DNA from 3 places in the Streptomyces sp. NPDC002057 genome. Region 1 is predicted to be linked to each of the others. Evidence: riboswitches for the same ligand, from Rfam matches in the RefSeq annotation. Region 1 holds a riboswitch; each other region holds the start of a gene.
The links. A riboswitch is a leader RNA that binds a small molecule or an ion and turns the genes downstream of it on or off. The one in region 1 is predicted to bind cobalamin.
Positions count from the first base shown of each region.

Region 2: another riboswitch for cobalamin. It lies ahead of ABT129_RS04860 (cobalamin biosynthesis protein); the one in region 1 lies ahead of metE (5-methyltetrahydropteroyltriglutamate--homocysteine S-methyltransferase).
Region 3: another riboswitch for cobalamin. It lies ahead of ABT129_RS21740 (ABC transporter substrate-binding protein); the one in region 1 lies ahead of metE (5-methyltetrahydropteroyltriglutamate--homocysteine S-methyltransferase).

Region 1 covers NZ_JBEOXR010000061.1:46,240-51,866, reverse strand. The annotation lists gene metE (5-methyltetrahydropteroyltriglutamate--homocysteine S-methyltransferase) at 1-2,244, opposite strand, end outside; cobalamin riboswitch at 2,410-2,635, opposite strand; gene ABT129_RS32930 (3-hydroxybutyryl-CoA dehydrogenase) at 2,762-3,700, opposite strand; gene aceB (malate synthase A) at 3,697-5,295, opposite strand; gene aceA (isocitrate lyase) at 5,406-5,627, opposite strand, start outside.
Region 2 covers NZ_JBEOXR010000004.1:30,078-35,704, forward strand. The annotation lists gene ABT129_RS04840 (hypothetical protein) at 1-368, opposite strand, end outside; gene ABT129_RS04845 (alpha/beta hydrolase) at 447-1,574, opposite strand; gene ABT129_RS04850 (inorganic phosphate transporter) at 1,982-3,250, shown strand; gene ABT129_RS04855 (hypothetical protein) at 3,263-3,484, shown strand; cobalamin riboswitch at 3,611-3,753, shown strand; gene ABT129_RS04860 (cobalamin biosynthesis protein) at 3,786-4,757, shown strand; gene ABT129_RS04865 (cobyric acid synthase) at 4,754-5,627, shown strand, end outside.
Region 3 covers NZ_JBEOXR010000028.1:8,084-13,710, reverse strand. The annotation lists gene ABT129_RS21750 (ABC transporter ATP-binding protein) at 1-437, opposite strand, end outside; gene ABT129_RS21745 (FecCD family ABC transporter permease) at 542-1,597, opposite strand; gene ABT129_RS21740 (ABC transporter substrate-binding protein) at 1,594-2,649, opposite strand; cobalamin riboswitch at 2,730-2,907, opposite strand; gene ABT129_RS21735 (cold-shock protein) at 2,980-3,255, opposite strand; gene ABT129_RS21730 (DJ-1/PfpI family protein) at 3,571-4,329, opposite strand; gene ABT129_RS21725 (TetR/AcrR family transcriptional regulator) at 4,451-5,050, opposite strand; gene ABT129_RS21720 (CGNR zinc finger domain-containing protein) at 5,181-5,627, opposite strand, start outside.

The DNA of each region.
Region 1 (5,627 bases):
CCAGCCGCGGGTCTTCAGACCGCAGTCGGGGTTGACCCACAGCCGCTCGGCCGGGATCGCGCGCAGTCCGGTGCGCAGCAGCGAGGCGGCTTCCTCGGTGCTCGGGACGCGCGGGGAGTGGATGTCCCAGACGCCGGGGCCGGCCTCGCGCGGGTAGCCGTGGGCGGCGAGCTCGTGGGCGACCTGCATGTGGGAGCGGGCCGCCTCCAGGCTGATGACGTCGGCGTCGAGGTCGTCGATGGCCTGGACGATGTCGCCGAACTCGGCGTAGCACATGTGGGTGTGGATCTGGGTGTCCGGCCGCACCCCGCCGGTGGTGAGGCGGAAGGCCTCGGTCGCCCAGGCCAGGTACTCCGGGTGGTCCGCGGCCCGCAGCGGCAGGGTCTCCCGGAGCGCCGGTTCATCGACCTGGATGATCGAAGTACCCGCCGCCTCCAGGTCGTTCACCTCGTCCCGCAGGGCCAGCGCGACCTGCCGCGCGGTGTCGCCGAGCGGCTGGTCGTCGCGGACGAAGGACCAGGCGAGCATGGTGACGGGCCCGGTGAGCATGCCCTTGACGGGCTTCCCGGTCAGCGACTGGGCGTACGTCGTCCACCGGACGGTCATCGGTTCGGGGCGGGAGATGTCCCCGGCCAGGATCGGGGGCCGGACGTAGCGGGTGCCGTAGGACTGGACCCAGCCGTGCTCGGTGGCGAGGTAGCCGGTGAGCTGCTCGGCGAAGTACTGCACCATGTCGTTGCGTTCGGGCTCGCCGTGCACCAGGACGTCGATCCCCGTCTTCTCCTGGTAGCCGATCACCTCCTGGATCTCGGACCTGATGCGCTCCTCGTACCCGGCGGCGTCGATCCGCCCGGCCCGCAGGTCGGCCCGGGCCGCGCGCAGGTCGGCGGTCTGCGGGAAGGAGCCGATCGTGGTGGTCGGCAGCAACGGAAGCCTCAGATGGGCGCGTTGGGCGGCCGCGCGCTCGGCGTACGGCTGCGAACGGCGTCCGTCCGCGTCGGTGACGGCGGCGGCGCGGGCGCGTACGGCGGGGTCGCGGGTGATCGGGGAGCCGGCCCGGGAGGCGAGGGCCGCGCGGTTCGCCGACAGCTCGTCGGCGATGACCTCGGTGCCGCCGGAGAGCCCCTCGGCCAGGGTCACCAGCTCCGCGGTCTTCTGCCGGGCGAAGGACAGCCAGCGCAGGATCCGGGGGTCGACGTCCTTCTCGGCGGTCGCGTCGAGCGGCACGTGGAGGAGGGAGCAGGAGGCGGCGACGTCCACCCGGTCGGCGAGCCCGAGGAGGGTGCCGAGGGTGGAGAGCGACTTCTCCAGGTCGTTGACCCAGATGTTGCGGCCGTCCACCACCCCGGCGACCAGGCGCTTGCCCGGCAGGCCGCCGACGGCGGCGAGCGCGTCGACCTGGCCGGCGGCGGGGCCGGTGAAGTCGAGGGCGAGCCCCTCGACCGGTGCCTTGGCGAGTACGGGGAGGGCGTCGCCGAGCCGGTCGAAGTAGGAGGCGACGAGCAGCTTGGGCCGGTCGGTGAGCGCGCCGAGGTCGCGGTAGGCCCGCTCGGCCGCGTTCAGTTCGGCCGGGGTCCGGTCCTGCACCAGGGCCGGCTCGTCCAGCTGAGCCCACTCCGCGCCCGCCGCGCGCAGGTCGGCGAGGACCTCCGCGTACACCGGCAGCAGTCGGTCGAGCAGGGTCAGCGGATCGAAGTCGGCGGCCACGCCGGGGGCCGGCTTGGCGAGCAGCAGATAGGTGACGGGCCCCAGCAGGACGGGTCGGGCCGTCAGGCCGAGGGTGAGGGCTTCGCGCAGCCCGGCGACCTGCTGGGCGGAGTCGGCGGTGAACACGGTGTCCGGCCCCAACTCGGGGACCAGGTAGTGGTAGTTGGTGTCGAACCACTTCGTCATCTCCAGGGGCGCCACGTCCTGGGTGCCGCGCGCCATCGCGAAGTAGCCGTCGAGCGCGTCGGCCGCGACGGCCTCCCGGTGGCGGGCGGGGATCGCGCCGACCATGACGGTGGTGTCGAGGACGTGGTCGTAGAGGGAGAAGTCGCCGGTGGGCACCTCGTGGACGCCCGCGTCGGCGAGCTGCCGCCAGTTCTCGGCGCGCAGTGCGGCGGCGGCGGCCCGGAGGGCCTCGGCGTCGACGCGGCCCTTCCAGTACCCCTCGATCGCCTTCTTGAGTTCCCGGCCCTGCCCCTGGCGGGGGTAGCCGTACACAGTGGCCCGTGCTGCCGCGGCTGCGGACTTCGTGGTCACGGAGATCTCCTTCGCGAGATGAATCCCTGAGATCCCGGGGACGGGACGAGAGCGCGAAGGGGCGACGACCGGTCGGTGCGCGTGCGCGTGGAACGGCGCGCTCGCCCGACAGGTATGTGCGCCGACCCGCCCTCGAGGTCACCGGAATGTCCGCGCGCGGAATCGTCCGCGTGCGGGCAACGGGCAGGTCTTCGGACTCGCGGGCACGTCCTCCGGAGGTGACCGGAGGGCTCCTACTGGCCGTCGCTTCCCAGACCCTTCCCGGGCCCAGTGCGTATGACGGCGGTCGTTCCCACTCACCGCTGCGGGGCAGTCCCGGATTCCCACCGGGTTCCCTCTTACGACGCCTCCCGCCTGGCGGACGGGGCGAACCAGCTGCACGGCCACCCTACGGCGTCGGCCGCGCGCGCGAGCACGGTGATTCCACCATTCGGACGGTGACATGAGACACGCGGGCATGACGGTGGGCCGGGGACGGCACCACCCGTCCCCGGCCCCTCAGCCGCCGCCGGCCCCCTCAGACCGGCTGCCGTCCGGGTCCTCTCACCCGGTCGTACCCGTGGAACCCGCGGCCCGTCTTGCGGCCGAGGAGTCCCGCCTCCACCATCCGCAGGAGCAGCGGGGGCGGGGCGTACAGCGGTTCCTTGAACTCGTCGTAGAGCGACTCGGCGATCGACGCGACCGTGTCGAGTCCGATCAGGTCCGCGAGCTTCAGCGGCCCCATCGGGTGGGCGCAGCCGAGTTCCATGCCGTGGTCGACGTCCGAGGCGGAGGCGAAGCCCGACTCCGTCATCCGGATCGCCGACAGCAGGTAGGGGACCAGGAGGGCGTTGACGACGAAGCCGGCCCGGTCGCGGGAGCGGATGACCGTCTTGCCCAGGACGGCGGTGGCGAACTCCGTCACGTCGCGCTCCACGTCGGGCGCCGTGTGGAGGGTCGTGACCACCTCCACGAGCGGCAGCACCGGGACCGGGTTGAAGAAGTGCACTCCGACGACCCGGTCGGCGCGGCCGGTGGCCATGCCGAGGCGCATCACGGGGAGGGAGGAGGTGTTGGTGGCCAGGATCGCCGCCGGATCGGTGACGATCTTGTCGAGCGCGGTGAACACCTCCGTCTTCACGGCGGGGTCCTCGGTGACCGCCTCGACGACCAACTGCCGATCGGCCAGGTCGTCGAGGTCGGCGGTGACCGTGATCCGGTCGAGCGCGCCCTCGCCCGCGACCCGGTCGAGCTTCCCCCGTCGCACGGCCCGTTCGAGGGAGTCGGCGATCCGGTCGCGCGCCGCCGCGGCCGCCGGCCGGGTGGCCTCGCAGAGCAGGGTGTCGAGTCCGGCCCGTGCGCACACCTCGGCGATGCCCGCGCCCATCTGGCCGCCGCCGACGACGCCGACGCGCCGGATGCCGACGGGCCGGCGGGCCTCGGGCGGGCCGCCCGCGTGCCCGGTCTCCCCGCTCACGCCCGGGGCTCCGTCGTCCGCACGAGGTGGCGGGAGTACGCCTCGGGGGTGAAGAACAGCGGCAGTTCGGCGGAGAGAGCGGTCCGCTCGAACAGCTCCCGCACCTCGTCGAGCGGCGCCCACGGGTACGCGGCGCCCAGGGCGGCCAGTTCGTCGTCCAGGGTCCGCAGGACGTCCTCGCGCTGGATCACGCGGTGCCGCAGCCACTGCCAGACCTGGACGCGGGCGATCTCGGCGGTGGCCGCGTCCTCCATGAGGCCGTCGAGGGCGACCGCGCCCTGGCCGCCCATCCACGCGGCGAAGTAGCGCAGGGCCACCGCGATGTTCGTGCGCACCCCCTCCTCGGTCGGGGGCCCGCCGATCCGGCGCACGGACAGCAGGTCCGCCGCCGTGACCTCCACGTCGTCCCGGGTCCGGTGGATCTGGTCGGGACGGTCGCCGAGCACACCGTCGAAGACCTTCCGGCAGACCGGGACGAGTCCGGGGTGGGCCACCCAGGAACCGTCGAAGCCGTCCTCGGCCTCCCGTTCCTTGTCCAGGCGGACCTTGGCGAGGGCCGCCTCGTGGGCGGCGGGGTCCCGGCCCGGGACCTGGGCGGCCATGCCGCCGATGGCGTGGGCGCCGCGCCGGTGGCAGGTCCGCACCAGGAGCTCGGTGTACGCCCGCAGGAACGGCGCGGTCATCGTCACCTTCGCCCGGTCGGGCAGCAGGAAGTCGGTCCGGTGGCCGAAGGTCTTGATCAGGCTGAACAGGTAGTCCCAGCGGCCCGCGTTGAGCCCGGAGCTGTGCTCGCGGAGCTCGTAGAGGATCTCCTCCATCTCGAACGCGGCGGTGATGGTCTCGATCAGGACGGTGGCGCGGACGGTGCCCCGGGGGATGCCGAGGAGTTCCTGGGCGAGGAGGAAGACGTCGTTCCAGAGCCGCGCCTCGTCCCGGCCCTCCAGCTTGGGGAGGTAGAAGTACGGGCCGTGTCCGGCGTCGATCTGCCGCCGGGCGCAGTGGAAGAAGTACAGGCCGAAGTCGACGAGCGAGGCCGGCACGGGGCGGCCGTCGACCTCCAGGTGCTCCTCGTCGAGGTGCCAGCCGCGCGGCCGGACGACGATCGTGGCGAGCCGGTCGCGGTCGGCGAGCCGGTACTCCTTGCCGTCGGCGGTCGTGAAGTCGATGCGCCGTTCGACGGCGTCCAGCAGGGTGAGCTGGCCGCCGATCACGTTGTCCCAGGTGGGCGCGGTGGCGTCCTCGAAGTCCGCCATCCAGACCCGGGCCCCGGAGTTGAGGGCGTTCACGGCCATCCGGCGGTCCGGCGGGCCGGTGATCTCGACCCGGCGGTCGGTCAGGCCGGGCGCGGGAGGGGCGACCCGCCAGGACGGGTCGGCGCGCACGGCCGAGGTGGTGAGCCGGAAGTCGAGCGGCGAACCGGTGGCGAGGCGGATGGCCTGGCGGCGGCGCTCCTTCAGGAGCCACTGCCGCCGCTCGCCGAAGGCGACGGCCAGCCGTGCCACGAAGTCCAGGGCTTCGGGCGTGAGGATCTCGTCGTGGCGGTCCCCGGGGGCCGCGAGGACGTGGACGCCGTGGGTGAGTGCGGTGGTGGTCATCGGTACTCCTCCTGAGCTGGGGGAACGGGGGCGGGCGGGGACGGGTCGCCCGCCCCCGTTCGGCCGGGACGCGAGCCGGTCGGGCGCCGGTCGGACGCCGGAGGGGTCGCCTAGTGGAACTGCTCCTCCTCCGTGGAGCCGGCGAGGGCGGTGGTGGAGGAGGCCGGGTTGACGGCGGTGGAGACCAGGTCGAAGTAGCCGGTGCCGACCTCGCGCTGGTGCCTGACGGCGGTGAAGCCCTGCGCCTGCGCGGCGAACTCGCGCTCCTGGAGGTCGACGTACGCCGTCATGCCGTGCTCGGCGTAGCCGCGGGCCAGGTCGAACATGCCGTG
Region 2 (5,627 bases), on a different contig from region 1:
CCGGGGCGGGCGGTGTCGCCGTGCAGTTCGACGAGTCCGGCGAGCCGGGCGCGGTCCCAGCCGGCCCGGATCTGGCCGGGCGTCAGGTCCAGTGCGGCGGCGGCCCGTTCCTGCGCGGAGCCGGTACGGAGGGCCGCGTCGGCGCCGCGCTCGACGGCGGCCCAGCGGGCGATGCGTACGGCGGCGGCGAGGACGTGCCGGGCCTGGCGGGCCAGCTCCGAGCGGGGCGGAGTGCCCTCGGGCGGCCGCGGCGCCGGCCGGGTGCGCCGGGTCGTCACGGCCCGTCGGGCGGTGGCCAGCGCCCGCGGGCGGACGAGTCGGAGTCTGGAGTTGCGCGCCAATGGTTCATCGGGCTTTCGAGACGTCACGGGGGCAGTCTTCCCGCTGACGGCCCGAAAGCCCAATCGGAATCGGCCGCCCCGTCCCCGGCGGGCCCCGCGGGGGTCCTAGAGGAGCGGGGTGAGGAAGCGGCGGAGGGCTTCCTCGTAGCGGATCGGGTCGGCGTTCCACATCGCCGCGTGCGGGGCCTGCCGCACGGTCTGGAGGGTGACCAGATCGGGGCGGCGGGCGGCGAGTTCCACGGACGGCTCCCAGGGGGAGATGGTGTCGTCCGGGCCGTGGAAGAGGAGGACGGGGACGCGCAGGGCGCCGGGCTCGGAGGCGTCGCGGAGCAGGTCGCCGTAGGGCCCGATCCTGCCCTGCGCCGCGCGGACCGCGAGCGCCCGCAGGGGTCCCGGGACGTGGTGGGCGGCGGCGAGGTTGCGGAGGGTGGCCTCCTGGTCGAGGACCGGGGAGTCGAGGACCAGGCCGCTGATGCGGTCGCGCACCCCGGACTCGGCGGCGGCGCGCAGGGCCATCGAGGCTCCGGTTCCCCAGCCGTGCAGGACGACCTTGGCGGCGCCCCGGCGGACGGCGTAGCGGATCGCCGCGTCGACATCGCGCCACTCGGAGTCGCCGAGGTGGGCCAGGCCGTCCGGGGAGGCGGGGGCGCCCTCGTCGCCGCGGTAGGCGGGGACGAGGACGGGGATCTTGCGGTGGTTGTAGAAGGGGACGACGTTCAGCGGTTGCTCGCGGGTCGTGCCGAGGCCGTGCAGGGCGATCACCCAGGTGGTGCGGGGGGCCGCCACCAGCCAGCCCGGCAGGGGGCCGAGCTCGCCGGGGATCTCGACGTCCTCCTGCGCGAGCCCGAGGGCGCTGATGGGCGTGCCGATGTGCAGCTGGGGCGTGAAGCGGACGCGGGCGCCGGGGCCGAGCACCCCGAGCTCGACCCGTTCCAGGCGCCGCACGACGGTGTCGGCGGTGTGCGGGACCCGGTCGAGGACGGGGCCGACGACGGCGTGCAGTCCGGGGCCCTCGATCCCGTAGGTGCCGGGGCGCAGCGAGGCGAGGCTGCGGGTGAGGGTGATCCGCTCGGGGCCGGTGGCGTGCACGGTGAGTCGTGGGTCCCCGGGCAGGGGACGTCCGGACGGCGCCCTGAGGGCGGCGTCGCTGGCGTACCGGCCGGCCGCGATCACGGCCGCGCCGACACCGAGCAGAGTGGTGACGGCCGCTGCCGTCGCTGTAGCCGGGCGCACGCTCCCAGTCTCGGCACGGTGCGGTCGGCCTGCCACCGGACGGACCCGGGCGGGGGGGAGGGAACGAGGAGGGAGGGGGGCCGGGGCGCGGTCTCCCCGGGCCTCGCGAGCCCCTCCTTGGAGTGACATGGGTCTCGTCCGCGGGGTCCCCCGGTCGGATGGTTCGGTCCGGGGAGCGGAACCGGGTGGCGGAGGAGGAACCGGGGCAGGTCGCACGTGCCCTGTGATGGCCCGGATTACCCGGGGTTGCGGGGTGACCGCATCGTGGACACCCGGCCCGCCCGGCGGTCAAGCGGAATGCCTCGACACCGGATAGGGACACCACGCCGCCCGACCCAGTTCACCTTCCGTTCACCCAGGTTGCCTACGTTCGGCTCGCCACTGACGTCAAACGATTGCCTGGGTAAATGGAACACATCACGCTGCTGCTCGCCATTGTGGTCGTGACAGCTCTCGTGTTCGATTTCACGAACGGTTTCCACGACACCGCCAACGCGATGGCCACGACCATCTCGACCGGTGCCCTCAAGCCGAAGACGGCGGTGGCCATGTCCGCCGTGCTGAACCTCGTCGGCGCGTTCCTGTCCGTGGAGGTCGCCAAGACGATCTCCGGCGGGATCATCAACGAAGAGGGCATCCGCACAGAGGTGATCTTCGCCGCGCTGGTCGGCGCCATCCTGTGGAACCTGCTGACCTGGCTGCTGGGCCTGCCTTCCAGCTCCTCCCACGCCCTCTTCGGCGGCCTCATCGGCGCCGCGGTCATGTCGGCCGGCTGGTCGGCCGTGAACGGCCCCACCATCGTCACCAAGGTCCTCATCCCGGCCATCGCCGCGCCGCTCGTCGCCGGCCTCGCCGCGATGGCAGCCACCAAGCTGACGTACAAGATCAAGGCCAACCCCGAGGCGAAGGCCACGGCCAAGGGCTACCGGGCCGGCCAGATCGCCTCCGCCGGTCTCGTCTCCCTCGCCCACGGCACCAACGACGCCCAGAAGACGATGGGCATCATCACCCTCGCCCTGGTCACCCAGGGTGTCGTCGCCCCCGGCTCGAACCCCCCGATGTGGGTCATCGTCTCCGCCGGTGTCGCCATCGCCCTCGGCACCTACCTCGGTGGCTGGCGCATCATCCGCACCATGGGCAAGGGCCTCACCGACCTCCAGCCGCAGCAGGGCTTCGCCGCCCAGACCAGCGCCGCGACGGTCATCCTGGCCTCCTCGCACCTGGGCTTCTCGCTCTCCACCACCCAGTCCTGCTCGGGTGCCGTGATGGGCGCCGGCCTCGGCCGCAAGGGCGGTGTCGTCCGCTGGTCGACCGCCACCCGGATGTTCGTCGCCTGGGGTCTGACCCTGCCCGCCGCGGGTCTGGTCGGCGCCGGCGCCGAGTTCCTCACCAAGCAGGGCCCCTGGGGCATCGCCGCCGTCGCGGTCCTGCTGGTCGTCGGCTCCGCCGTCATCTGGTCGCTCTCCCGCCGCAAGCCGGTCGACCACAACAACGTCACCGACGACGACCTCGACGCCGAGCCCGCGGGTGTGGTGACCACCGCCATCGCGGCCGTCACCCCGCCGCCGGCCGCCGGTTCCGTCGCCGCCGTCGCGGACGAGGACCTCAAGACCACCATCCCGGCGCCGGTCCCCACGGACCCGGCCGCTCCCCCGGCCCCCGCCGCAGCGGTGTAAGGAACGAACGACATGAAGATCGACTGGGCAGCCCTCGGCTCCGTCTTCGGAGTCAGCCTCGTGGCGACCGTCGCCCTCGTGGGCCTCTTCACCCTCGGGATCGTCGGCCTCGGCAAGCAGGAGGAGGCCGCCGCCCGCGGTGACTCCGCCGCCCTGGCCCGCACCGGCGCCTACACCTGCTTCGGCCTCTGCCTCGCGGCCGTGGCCTACGGCATCTACCTGATCGTCGTCTGACGGTCCACGCTCCACCGGCCGGGCGGCCCGCACTCTCCGTGCGGGCCGCCCGGCCCGCGTCTGTCCACCGCCCTCTCTGTGGTGCTCCGCACAGTGCGCCGTCGCAGGTCAAGGGTGAGTTGACGCCCCTTCTCGGGGCGTGGTGGACTGCCGAGGCCATTACGGCGGCAGCAGAGGAAGTCCGGTGCGAATCCGGCGCGGTCCCGCCACTGTGACCGGATCCCCAGGGTCCGGGAGTCAGGAACTCTCGCCGCCGGTCACGTCGATCCAGGGCGCGGACCCTGAGTGAGGACAGAGCGCCATGCCCGGCCGCAGCAGTACCACCGGTGCGTTCGCGTACGGCGCGGCCGCGGGCCTCGCCGTCGACCTGCTCGTCGGCGACCCCCGGCGCGGACACCCCGTCGCCGTGTTCGGCCGGGCCGCCGCCGCCGTCGAGGAGCGCCTCCACCACGACCACCGCGGCTGGGGCGCCCTCCACACCGCCGTCTGCGCCGGCTCCACCGTCGCCCTGGGCGCGCTCGCCGCACGGGCCGTGCGGAACCGGCCGGCCGCCGCCGCCGCCCTCACCGCCGCCTCCGTCTGGGCCGTCGTCGGCGGGACGACCCTGGGCCGGGAGGCACGCGCGATCGGCGGGGCGCTGGCCGCCGGCGACCTGGAGGTGGCCCGGGAACGGCTGCCGCACCTCTGCGGCCGCGACCCGCACTCCCTCGACGGACCGGCGATGGCCCGCGCGGTCGTCGAGTCGGTCGCCGAGAACACCTCCGACGCCGTGGTCGGCGCCCTCTTCTGGGGCGCGGTCGCGGGCGTGCCGGGCCTGCTCGGCTTCCGGGCCGTCAACACCCTCGACGCGATGGTCGGCCACAGGTCGCCGCGCCACCGCCGGTTCGGCTGGGCCTCGGCCCGGCTCGACGACGTGGCCGGCTGGCCCGGAGCCCGGCTGACGGCCGCGCTCGCGACCGTCGCGGGCGGGAACCCCCGCGGGGCCGTACGGGCCTGGCGCGCGGACGCGGCGAAGCACCCCAGCCCCAACGCGGGCCCGGTCGAGGCCTCCTTCGCGGGGGCGCTCGGCGTACGGCTCGGGGGGACCCTGGCGTACGGCGGCCGGGTCGAGCACCGGCCGGTGCTCAACGGGACGGGACGGCCCGTCGAGGTCGCGGACATCGACCGGGCGGTCGGCCTCTCGCGCCGGGTGACCGCGCTGACCCTGGTCGCCTGTGTGGGCGGCCGCATCACCATCGGCGCCCTGGCGGCCCGGAAGCGGAGGAACGCATGAGGGGCGGAGGACTGCTCGTCGCCGGGACCACCTCCGACGCGGGCAAGAGCGTCGTCACCGCCGGCATCTGCCGGTGGCTGGTCCGGCAGGGCGTCAAGGTCGCGCCCTTCAAGGGACAGAACATGTCCCTCAACTCCTTCGTCACCCGCGAGGGCGCCGAGATCGGGCGGGCCCAGGCCATGCAGGCGCAGGCCGCCCGCGTCGAGCCGACCGCGCTGATGAACCCGGTGCTGCTCAAGCCCGGCAGCGACCGGTCCAGCCAGGTCGTCCTGATGGGCAAGCCGGTCGGCGAACTCAGCGCGCGCGGCTACCACGGGGGGCGCCAGAAGGAGCTGTTCGAGCCCGTCCTGGCCTGCCTGGAGGAGCTGCGGAGCACGTACGACGCGGTGATCTGCGAAGGGGCCGGCAGCCCGGCCGAGATCAACCTGCGGCGCACCGACATCGTGAACATGGGCATAGCGCGGGCCGCGCGGCTGCCCGTGGTCGTGGTCGGGGACATCGACCGGGGCGGGGTCTTCGCCCAGTTCTTCGGGACGACGGCGCTGCTCGCGCCCGAGGACCAGGAGCTGATCGCCGGATATCTCGTGAACAAGTTCCGGGGCGACGTGACCCTGCTCGAACCCGGGCTCGACATGCTGTACGACCTGACCGGGCGGCGGACCTTCGGCGTCCTGCCGTACGCGCACGGGCTCGGCATCGACGAGGAGGACGGCCTCCGGGTCTCGCTGCGCGGCACCGTCCGCGAGTCGGTCGTGGCGCCGCCGGTCGGCGCGGACGTGCTGCGGGTCGCCGTCTGCGCCGTACCCCTCATGTCCAACTTCACGGACGTCGACGCGCTGGCCGCCGAACCGGGCGTCGTCGTCCGGTTCG
Region 3 (5,627 bases), on a different contig from region 1:
CCGGTGCGGGCGAGGGCGGAGCGGACGGCGGCCTCGTCGGCCGCCGAGGGGGGCGACCAGGCGCGGCGGTGCGGGACGCGACCGAGGCGTACGACGTCGAGGACGGTGAGGTCGGTCTGTGTGTCGGCCTGCTGCTCGACCGTGGCCAGACGCCGGGCGACCGTCCGGCGGCCGAGCGTGGCGAGCGGTTCGCCGTCGAGGGTGACGACGCCGGAGTCCGGGGCGAGGACTCCGGCGAGGAGCCGCAGGAGGGTCGACTTGCCGGAGCCGTTGGGCCCGAGGAGGCCGGTGACGGTCCCGGGGGCGAGGGTGAGTCCGACGCCGTCGAGGACGAGGGTGCCGCCTGCGGTGCGCGAGACCCGCTCGGCCCGGAGCCCCCGGGCGGCGGCCGGGTGGGCGGCGGCGTCCTGGGCGTCCCGCGGGCCGGGCGTCTTCACACCTCCGGCCGGGTCCTCGACTCCCCGCGCGCCGGGCGCCTTCGCGCCTCCGGCCGGGTCCTCGGCTCCCCGCGCGCCGGGCGCCTTCGCGCCTCCGGGTGGGGTCACCGTGTGCTCCTCGTGCGGTACAGGACCAGGACGAACGCCGGTACGCCGATCAGTGAGGTCACCACGCCCACCGGGACCTCCTGGGGGTCCAGGACCGTGCGGGCCAGGGTGTCGGCCCAGACGAGGAAGACGGCTCCGGTCAGGGCCGTGACCGGGAGGAGTCGCGCGTGGCCGGGGCCCGCGAGGGCCCGTGCCGCGTGCGGCAGGACGAGGCCGACGAAGCCGATCGCCCCGGCGGCGGAGACCAGGGCCGCCGTCAGGAGGGCGGTGACGCAGAGCAGGACGAGCCGGGTCCGGACGACGGCGACCCCGAGCGCCGCCGCGGCGTCCTCGCCGAACGCGAACGCGTCGAGGGTCCGCGCGTGCCCGCCGCAGACGAGCAGCGCCACCGCGAGCACCGCGCCGCACACCCCCACATCGCCCCAGCCCGCCCCGCCGAGCGAGCCGAGCAGCCAGAACAGCACCCCGCGGGTGGTCTCCGCGTCGGCGGCCGTCATCACGACGAACGAGGTGAGGGCGGAGAAGAGCTGCATCGCCGCGACCCCCGAGAGGACCACCCGGTCCGTCGAACCGCCCAGGGTGTGACTGAGGAGCAGCACGAGCGCGAAGGAGCACACGGCGCCCAGGAACGCCCCTCCGGTGACGGAGAGGACGCCGCCGCCGATGCCGAGGACGACGACCGCGACCGCGCCGGTCGAGGCGCCGGAGGAGACTCCGAGGACGAACGGGTCGGCGAGCGGGTTGCGCAGCAGCGACTGCATCACCGCACCGCAGACGGCGAGGCCGGCTCCGCAGACGGCGGCGAGGAGGGTGCGGGGCAGCCGCAGGTCCCACACGATGCCGTCCCGGATCGGCGAGACCTCCGCGGCTCCCCCGCCGAGGTGGGCGGCGACGACGGACCACACGTCGCCGACGCCGATGTCCGCCGGCCCGATGGTGATCGCCACGGCCACCGACGCCGCCAGGACGGCGAGTCCCACGACCGTCCACAGCAGCGCCACGCCCCCGCCGCGTACGACGGCGGCGGCTCCGGCGACCGGGGTCGCGGTCACTTCGCGAGACCGTACGAGCGGAGCGCGGCCGCCACCTTCTCGATGCCCTCGACGGTGCGGAGGGTGGGGTTGAGGGCCTGGCCGCTGAGGAGGACGTACCGCTTCTCCCGTACCGCCGTCATGTTCCGGGTGACCGGGTCCGACTCCAGGAACTCGATCTTCTTGGCGGCGCTCTCGGCCGACTGGGAGCGGCGGGTCAGGTCGCCGATGACGAGGATGTCGGGGTCGCGGTCGGCGACGCTCTCCCAGTTGATCTGGGGCCACTCCTCGCGGGTGTCGTCGAAGACGTTCTTCGCGCCGAGGGCGCGGGTGACGATGCCGGGGGCGCCGCAGCAGCCCGCCATGTAGGGCGATTCGGCGTTGGCGTACCAGTAGAGGACCGTGACGTCCTCGAAGTCGCCGGTGGCGGTGGCCTTCGCCACCCGGGACTTCAGGTCCGCGACGAGCTTCTCGCCGCGCTCGCGCACCGCGAAGACCTCGGCGAGGTCGCGGATCTCGCCGTAGACCGTCTCCATGGTCAGCGGTTCGGTGCGGACGCCGTCGCCGTCGCCGCTGTTGTCCTTGCCGACGCAGTCGGTCGGCGAGAGGTAGGTGGGGACGCCGAGCTTCTCGAACCGGTCGCGGGTCGCCACCCCGCCCTTGCCGAGGGTGTACGCGAAGGAGGCGGCCGCGAAGTCGGGTTCGGTGTCGAGGACCTTCTCGAAGGAGGGGTAGCGGTCGGCGAGGCGCGGAACCTTCGCGTTCTCCTTCTCCAGGCCCTTCAGGACGGGGTCCGTCCAGGTGGCGGTGCCCACCATCCGGTCGGCGAGGCCGAGGGAGAGCATGATCTCGGCCGCGCCCTGGTCGAGGGCGACGGCCCGCTGCGGCGGCCGGTCGACGGTGACCCGCTGTCCGCAGTTGTCGGCGAGCGTCAGGGGGAAGCCCTGCCCCGGTCCCGCGGCCGGCTCCTTCGCGGCCGGGGCGGTGGTCCCTCCGCCGCATCCGGTCGTGGTCAGGAGCAGTGCGCCGGCCAGGAGGAGCACGGCGGAGCGGACGGGGTGTGCGAGCGGCACGGGATGTTCCTCTGCGGCCACGGCTCATTCGCGGAGCCTGTCGTACGGTGCTCCCCGGACGACAGCGTGCCGCCGGGGCCGCCAGCAGGTCTTCGGACTCGGGGTCAGCCGGACGGAGCGCCTTCCCGGGCCTGTCGTGCCGCCCAGTGGCCGATGCTCCGCCCGTCGCCCTCACCGCTGCGCGTCAGTTCCGGTCTCGCACCGGATTCCCTGACCCGTGCACAAACCCGTTCGGGTGCGTACAAAGGTGCGACTGGCCTCGGCACACTACCACCGGCCCGCTCCCCCGCCCGGGGGCGCCGCCGGTGGCGGAGAGGTGCCGGCGGGGCGTCAGACGCGCAGCTCCTTCGCCTCGAACCGGCCCTCGCCCAGGACGAGGACGAAGGAGACCTGCTGTCCCTCGGAGAGCGACCGCTCCTCCCCCTCGATGTCCTCGGCGCTGAAGTAGACCTGTTCCTCGGAGCCCACGGGAACGACGAATCCGTACCCGCCGGCGCGGTTGAAGGAATGCACGAACCCTATGTTTCTGCCCTCCACGGCGGCCTCCTCGTCGTCGTCACCGGTGGCGCGGCCGAGGGGGCGGGGACCCCGCTCGGCCGCGTTCACGCCTCAGGGGACTTTTACCCCGTTCGCCCGTCGTTCGCCCGTTGCCCGCACCCCGACCGGTGCCGGCGGACTCCCACGTGAACCCCGTTCGAGGAAGGGCCGCGCGGGGTCCGCGTCTCGCCCCGGGGGCGGGCGGACGGCGGCGGGGTGGGGTGTGGTGCGTACACACCCACCGAGTCTGTAGAATCTTCAACAGAGGCCTGGTGCCGGAGATCCCCCGTGTCCGGCACCGGGCCTTTTCATGCCCCGAACCGCCCCGAACCGCCTCGACCCGCCCGGCCCGCCCCGCGTCGGCCCCGCGCCCTCCGTGACGGCCTACCGGTCGCGCGTCCAGACGGTGCCCCGGGCCTCGTACTCCAGCATGGTCTCCAGGCCGTTCGCCGCGTCGGGGCCGAGTTCGCGCCGGACCAGCCAGAGGGCGAGCTCCAGGCCGGACGTGATGCCGCCGGCGGTCACCAGGTCGCCGTCGTCGACCACCCGGGCTTTCTTCAGCACACCCCCCTGCCGCTCCAGGTCCGGACGGGCCTTGTGGTGCGTGGTGCAGGGGCGGCCACGGGTGAGCCCGGCCGCCGAGAGCAGCATCACGCCGGTGCACAGGGCGCCGACGGTGAGCCCCGGCCGGGCGGCCGCCGCCAGGGCGCGGGGCAGGGTGCCCCGGTCGATCTCCGCCCGGACGCCGGGGCTGTCGCGCCGCGCGTATCCGCCGCCGGGCACGACGAGCAGGTCGGCCCGGTGCGGGGCCCAGGGGTGGTCGACGCGGACCTTCGTGCCGTAGGCCGCGGTCACGGTACCGGGGCCGGTGGCGGAGACGTAACGGACCTCCACCGGGCGCTCGGAGAAGAACCCGGCGGCGGACAGCACCTCATAGGGGGCGGCGAAGTCGAGTTCCTCGACGCCCTCGAAGAGGACGACGTGGACGCGGAGCGGGCGGGACGCGGAAGGCTTCGAGGCGGCCGAGCCGGTGGCGGCGGTCCCCGCCGTGGTCGTGGCCTGCGCCCCGGTCGCGGCGACGCCGGTGAGGGCGCCGGTGGCGCCGAGGGCGGTGGTGGCGCGGAGCAGGTGGCGGCGGTTCATGGTTCTCCCCGGGGAGGTGGACGGTCCCGACGTTTCTGTCGCGTCCAGGCAGTCGGACGGCGCCACCGCCGGGTTCCTCGTCTGCCGAAACCACCTCACCACAAGGCGAGTTGATCTCCCGTCAGGCCTTCGCGGCGCCCGGGTACGCGATCCTCGCCGTGATCGCGGCGATGCGCCGCGCCGACTCCTCCGGGGAGGCCACCGGCTGGACGATGTGGCTGACGGTGAGCCGCACGACCGTCTCGACGGCGAGTCCGCGCGACTCCTCGTCCACGTCGGGCCAGGCCTCGGTCGCGTACGCGTCGAGCATCGCCATCGCCGTGCCGAAGACCGGCTCCGGGCGGGTCGTGAGGTAGGCGAGGAGATCGTCCTCGCCCCCGCGCGCCGCCACCAGGACACTCTTGACCAGCGGGTTGTCCACCGTCTGCTGGAGCGTGTAGCCGACCCCCGCGGCGGCCGCGGCCTCCAGCTCGCCCCGGTGGGCGTCGAGTTCGCGCTGGATGCCGACCAGAAAGCCCTCCAGCTCGCGCTGGACCAGGGCGTTGCCGATCGCCTCCTTCGAACCGAACTCGTTGTAGAGGGTCTGGCGGCTGATCCCGGCGGTCCGCGCGACGGCGGTCATGCGCAGCCCGCCCCAGCCGTCGGCGGCGACGAGGCGGTGGGCGGCGTCGAGGACCTGCTCGCGCAGCAGGGACCGAACACTCTCACGGAAGCGTGTCATCGTGCGGTCACCCTATCCGTGCGGTCCCGGGCCGGGTCCTGGACGGATTCCGCCGTACCCGTACGCCTGCCCCGGCCCCCGCGCGGGCGATCCGTGCGCCCGATCCGTACGCCCCCCGGGCCCGGTCGCCTCATCGCGGGTGTCTGGTGCGCGCGTAGTGGCGGCGGGCGCGATCGCGGTTGCCGCAGTCGCCGGAGCTGCACCACCGCCGGGTGCCACCCCGGCTGCGGTCGAGGAAGAACCAGCCGCAGCCGGGGCCCTCGCAGCGCCGGATCCGGGTGAGGGACGGGCCGCCGAGCAGGGCTTCGGCCTCCAGCGCGAGCGCGTGGCCGAGGTCGGCGAGCCGCTCCGTGCCGGGTTGCCAGCGCAGGGGGAACGCGGGCGGCAGCTCGGCGTTCCGGCGGGCCAGCAGGAGGGATCGGCGGAGCTCCTCCCACGGCCCCGGCGGCGGGGACTCGCCGTCGACGAGGTGGTCCAGGACGGGCCAGAGCTGGGCGCGCAGGTGCAGCAGCGCGGCCAGTTCCCGCCCGGTCTCCTCCGGTTCGGCCGCCGCGGACGTCTCGGCGAGTTCCACGGA